One region of the Exiguobacterium sp. JMULE1 genome, then DNA from elsewhere that is predicted to be linked to it. Evidence: predicted binding sites of a transcription regulator. Region 1 holds the regulator's gene; the other holds the start of a gene.
What was found. The regulator Rex, encoded in region 1, represses fermentation and respiration genes when NADH is low (regulators of the CRP and FNR family bind a similar motif). The targets are predictions, from matches to a motif close to TTGTGAAATATTTCACAA.
Positions count from the first base shown of each region.

Region 2: the regulator Rex is predicted to act here: its motif matches at 1,665-1,682, upstream of pflB (formate C-acetyltransferase).

Region 1 covers NZ_SGWC01000002.1:2,816,663-2,819,872, forward strand. Annotated here, with positions in the region: gene tatC (twin-arginine translocase subunit TatC) at 1-655, opposite strand, end outside; gene EXW93_RS14765 (twin-arginine translocase TatA/TatE family subunit) at 663-863, opposite strand; gene EXW93_RS14770 (redox-sensing transcriptional repressor Rex) at 863-1,522, opposite strand; gene EXW93_RS14775 (ATP-binding cassette domain-containing protein) at 1,690-3,210, shown strand, end outside.
Region 2 covers NZ_SGWC01000002.1:547,717-550,926, reverse strand. Annotated here, with positions in the region: gene EXW93_RS03005 (DEAD/DEAH box helicase) at 1-972, opposite strand, end outside; gene EXW93_RS03000 (hypothetical protein) at 1,001-1,429, opposite strand; gene pflB (formate C-acetyltransferase) at 1,769-3,210, shown strand, end outside.

The DNA.
Region 1 (3,210 bases):
GGACCGAGATCATCAAGTGTGACGTCACGTCCGGCGGTGCGATCAATGCCGCAACGACGAACAGCGCAAAGTACGCATATTTCCGATTCTTTCGCATGAAAATTGGCGTCACGAGACCAAGACGTGTCAGAAACATCGTCACGACCGGCAATTGGAAAAGAAGACCGAACGGAATCGTTAATCGGATTAAAAAACTGAAGTAGTTCTCGACTCCGATGACTTGTTCGATTCCGAGTTCCTTCCCTAATTCAGTCGAAACTTTTAATAAGAAAGGTAACAACCAAAAGTATGAGAAGGCTACACCAGCCAAAAATAGAAAGAAGATGACCGGAATATACGTCAATGTCGCTTTTTGCTCCTTATCATACAGACCAGGGCGGACGAATGCCCACAGTTGATACATCCAGAACGGCGATGCCAGCACGATTGCGATGATGAACGCAAGATTCAAATACAACATTAAAGGATCTGCGACGTTGAAGGCATTCAAACCGATACCGAGCTCTTTTAAGTCCGCTTGCAAGAAGCGAACGAGCGGTCGGACGAGCGGAAATGCAACAGCGAACAGGACGACGACGATGATAAGCGACCAGACGATCCGTTTACGCAGTTCGTCCAGATGCGACGTCACGCTTTGTTCTTGATCAATCGCCATGATTCAATCACTTCTCTTTCGGTTCATCCTTTTTATCGTCGTCCATGATACCGTTCGTTGCGCTCTTGAACTCTTTCAATGTCTGACCCGCAGCACGACCAAGTTCAGGTAATTTCTTCGGTCCGAAGATGATTAATGCGACGACACCGATTAGTGCTAAACTACCTGGTCCGATGAATGCTATAGTTGACGGGATAAGGTTTTCCATTATGATTTCACTCCTTCAGCTGATTGCGAATAATGCTTCATGAAATAAACTAACGACTGCAACTCGATCGATAAATCGATGTGATGGACCCGGACGCTCGCTGGCACGTTCAACCGCGCGGGCGTAAAGTTCAGGATGCCAGTCACACCATACTCGACTAACTCATCCGCTACTGACTGCGCGAACTGGGATGGAACCGTCAAGATGGCAACATCGACCTGATTCGCTTCGATTTGTTCTTTCATGTCCGAAACATGATAGATTGGAACGTCATGCGTCGTTGTTCCGACCTTCTCTTCGTCCGCATCAAACGCAACGACTATCCGAGTACTATTATTCTTTAAAAAGTTATAATTTGCAAACGCTGTTCCGAGATGACCGACCCCGATTAAGGCAACATTCGTCACCTCATCTTGATTCAAGGTTTTGCGGAAAAACGTTAAGAGATGTTGAACGTTATATCCATACCCCTTCTTCCCTAATGCCCCAAAGTAGGAAAAATCGCGACGAATCGTTGCTGAATCAACCTTCACCGCCTCGCTTAACTCAGCAGAAGAGACGCGGAGCTTGCCTGAATTGTATAAACTTTGGATGAAGCGATAATATAGCGGCAACCGTTTTGCTGTCGCTTGTGGAATTTTTGTGTCTGGTCCATTCATCCTGCAGTTCCCCCTTCGGCCACATCCATCGTGGCACCCAAATCTTTGCAAAAAGCTTTCTACTCTCCTTGATTGTAAACCACTTCACATAGAGTCACAAATAATATATTCCGCAGGACCTCGCGCTTTTGTTCGTGATAGACTAAAGGGTGGAAGGATGGATGGAAATGATACTCTTACAAGTCAACCAACTCTCGAAATCATTCGGCGTTGAGCCGATTTTAGAAAATATCAAATTGGAAGTACAAGAGCGCGACCGGATTGCGCTCGTCGGACGAAATGGTGCTGGTAAATCGACATTGCTCAAAATCATTGCTGGCGAACTCAGTCATGACTCGGGTGACATCATGAAAGGTAAGGATGTCAAAATCGGTTATCTCGCGCAGGACAGTGGTCTTGAATCGAACGAGACGATCTGGAACGAGATGCTGACCGTCTTTGAACATTTGCAGGAACAAGAACGAACACTGCGTCGGATGGAAATCGAAATGGGTATGGAGCATATCTTGAACGACCCGATCGCTTACGATCGTCTCCTAAAGACGTACGATCAAGCGCAACACGACTTCTCAGAAGCGGGTGGTTATCAGTTCGAAGCGAATATCCGCTCCGTCCTGCACGGCATGCGCTTTTATCCGGACGATTATTCGCGCCGGATCCAAACGTTATCCGGTGGTCAACGGACACGTCTCGCCTTAGCGAAGATGCTCCTGCAAGCACCAGAGCTCCTCATTCTCGATGAGCCAACCAACCACCTCGATATCGATACGCTCGCTTGGCTCGAAAGTTACCTCGGCGGTTATCGTGGTGCCGTTCTGATCGTCTCGCACGACCGGTACTTCCTTGACCAAGTCGTCAATGTCGTCTATGAGCTGTCACGCAATGTCTGCCGTAAGTTCACCGGTAACTACACGAAGTACTTGGAACAAAAAGCGGCATTGTACGATCAAGAAATGAAACAGTTCGAACAGCAACAAGAAGAGATCGCGAAGATGCAGGACTTCATTCAACGCAACATCGCTCGGGCGACGACGACAAAACGTGCCCAAAGTGTCCGGAAGCGACTCGAGAAAGTCGACCGGCTCGACCGACCAGATGGGGATGAGCGTAGCACGGTCCTGTCCTTCCCGATTGAAAAACAGAGCGGAAACGACGTTCTTCAAGTGAATCAACTGGCGATCGGTTACGAAGAAGCTGTCTCAAAAGACATCACGTTCCGCTTGCAACGCGGTGAATCACTGGCACTCGTCGGACCGAACGGCATCGGAAAGTCGACGCTCTTAAAAGTCCTCGTCGGTCGCTTACGCCCCCTCTTCGGTGATTTCCGTTTCGGAACTGGCGTCTCGATCGGATATTACGATCAAGAGCAGGCAGAACTCAATGACCGGAACCGCGTCATCGATGAGATTTGGAACGAATGGCCACTGATGCGTGAACAAGAAGTCCGGTCTGTCCTCGGGCAATTCTTGTTTAGCGGTGACGATGTCTTCAAGATCGTCCATGAGTTATCTGGTGGCGAACGCGGACGTCTCGCACTTGCAAAACTGAAACTCCGGAAAACGAACGTCCTCGTCCTCGATGAGCCAACGAACCATTTAGATCTAGATTCGAAGATGGTCCTTGAAAATGCGCTCGTCGACTACGAAGGAACGCTGTTATTCGTCTCTCACGACCGTTACTTCATCGAC
Region 2 (3,210 bases), 2.3 Mb from region 1:
TCCCGTCCGACCTGAACGGTGTACGAAATCGTCAAGCGACTCCGGTAAATCGTAATGGACGACATGCGTGACTGCTTCGATATCTAGACCACGTGCCGCAAGACCTGTCGTGACGAGTAAAGGAAACTCTCCTTTTTTGTAAGAACGTAATGTCTCCATTCGCTCTCGTTTTCCTTTTTCAGCATCCAAAATCCGATATTTCAATGAGAATTTACTCAACTCACCATTTAATGGTCCGAGGAAGGAGCGGTTGTTGATGAATGTCAGCACTTTTGATCCTTGCATGTTCGCCAGGCGACGTAACAATTCCGGCTTCTGACGACGTGAAGTCTCCAAATAACCGAATGTCACTTGTGTGCTGACGGCACGCTCAACCCGAATCGTCTCAGGGTTGTTTGCAAGCGTCCGTCCCCATTCTGCTGTCCGTTCCGGCAATGTCGCGGAGACGAATGCTAACTGACGATCGCGTAGTGCACTGTTTGCGATTCGCGTCGCCGAGTCACTCATACCACTCTCATAGATTTGATCCGCTTCGTCCAAGACGATCAATTTCACCTTATGCATCTTTAGCTTCTTCGAATCGATCAACTCAACGAGACGCCCTGGCGTTCCGACGATGATTTGTGGTTTTTTCTTCAATCGTTCATATTGTCGTTTTAATTCAACACCACCAATGAATGCACCGGATTTGATACCACTTCCTTGAGCAAACAATTGAATGACTTGATGAATTTGCATGACGAGTTCCCGTGTTGGTGCCGTGATCACGACTTGCACGTGTGGTTCTTCTACTTCAATCTTTTCTAAAGCTGGAATGACATAAGCAAGCGTCTTCCCTGTTCCTGTTGGCGCTTCAGCCAGGACATCTTTTCCTTCGCGCAACAACGGAATCGCTTGTTCTTGAACAGGCATCAACTCGGTAAAGCGCGCCCGTTCCCATGCTTCCTGTAAAAATGGTTTTGTAAAGTTCATAACGATTTCTCCTACTCTCTTAATTCCATCATGCCGTTACGTATTCGACATGATCTCCTGATGCATCACGGTATCCCCGTAATGTCTGTGTATATTCATTTCCTGCGTCGAGCAATCGAATGTGGAATCGAATCTCGCTTTCACCGGCTTCTTCTTCTAAAATCTCGAATCCTTGGATGACACGATCCTGTAATTCTGCAGCGAGTGCCGGGTACTCCGCAAGACTCGCATACGTCGCTTTTACGTCAACCGGACGACGAACAAGCGCAATCCAATACGATTCATCATAGCCGATAAAGTCTTCATAATCAAAATCATCTTCAAATCGAATCCAGAATCCATCATTTTCGAATTCCGTGATCATTCCCGTTCGCGTTGAACCGTCCGATCCGATTTTCAGCGAGACCCAGTCTCCCGACTGATACTCTCCTTGTTGTGTTAATGATACATACTCCATTTGGCACACCTCCACGTTCTATATTCCCTTTTTCATTGTCAACGATACGTCTTAAAAATACAAGGCACCGTAGCGTGACATTCCTCACAGTTTCAACTGTTCTAGTGAATCTTTTTCAAATCAACTCATACAGTTTCCAAAAAACCTTGAATTAGCAATCTAAAACTGTTTTTTTAAAACTATTTTCATATGAATACAGAAATAAAGAAAGCCCGTCATATCAACGTTTGTCCACTTGTTAAAACATTCACATGAACGTAAAGGGAATCACCCCTTCCTTTTGTTACACTATTCACATAAGGAACTGATGATTAGCTCAATATTAAAGGAGTGGTATCCATGTTATTAGAAAAAACGAGTGCTTGGACGAACTTTACGTCTGGTGAATGGGTAAAGACGATCGATGTCGCAGACTTCATTCGACTCAATCGCACGGAATATACAGGAGATGATCACTTTTTAGTCGGTCCGACGCAAGCAACGGAACGTCTCTGGCAACAAATTCTACAGCTGACGAATGAAGAACGACAACGTGGTGGTGTATATGCCGTCGATGCTAAAACACCATCAACGATCCTCTCGCATGATGCAGGGTATCTGAATCGCTCACTTGAAAAAATCGTCGGTTTACAGACAGACGAACCGTTTAAACGTTCGATTCATCCGAACGGTGGGATTCGGATGGTGAATGATGCCCTAGCTGCGTATGGCTTTGAAGCAGACGAGACCGTCACGAAAACTTTCAGCGAGTACCGGAAGACACATAACCAAGGGGTTTTCGATGCCTATACCCCTGAAATGCGCGCTGCACGTAAAGCCGGTATTATCACCGGATTACCTGATGCTTATGGTCGCGGACGGATCATCGGTGACTATCGTCGTGTTGCTTTGTACGGAACGGCACGCTTGATCGAAGAACGTAAGAAGGATTTAAAGGCACGTGGCGGGTTCTTATCTGAATCGATGATTCGCGACCGTGAAGAGATGAATGAACAGTTGCGCGCATTAACGGAATTGACCGAGCTTGGAGCTCGCTATGGTTTCGATCTCTCCCGCCCTGCAGAAACAGCACAAGAAGCATTCCAGTGGGTCTATCTTGCCTATCTTGCTGCCATCAAAGAGCAAAACGGGGCAGCCATGTCACTCGGTCGAGTCTCGACGTTCCTTGATATTTATGTCGAACGTGATCTTGCGGCTGGTCGCTTGACGGAAGAGACTGCACAAGAACTCGTCGATCATTTCGTCATGAAGCTTCGGATCGTTAAGTTCTTACGGACACCAGACTACAACGATCTATTCTCGGGTGATCCGACGTGGGTAACGGAATCAATCGGTGGAATGAGTGAAGATGGACGATCAAACGTCACGAAAAGTTCATTCCGCTTCTTACACACTCTCTCGACACTTGGTCCGGCACCGGAACCGAATCTAACCGTTCTCTGGTCTACTCAGCTTCCACGCGGATTCAAGGAATTCTGTGCGAAGATGTCGATCGTTTCAAGCTCGATTCAATATGAAAACGATGATTTGATGTTACCGGTTTATGGAGATGATTACGGCATCGCTTGTTGTGTCTCCGCGATGAAGATCGGGAAACAGATGCAGTTCTTCGGTGCGCGAGCAAACCTGGCAAAAGCATTACTTTATACGATCAATGGCGGAATGGACGAGAAGCTCAAAATCCAAGTCGCCCCAGCAAGTCCATTGATGCTTGATGAAGTACTCGATTACGAAACCGTCATGGCGGCTTATGATCGTCAACTCGATTGGCTCGCAGAACT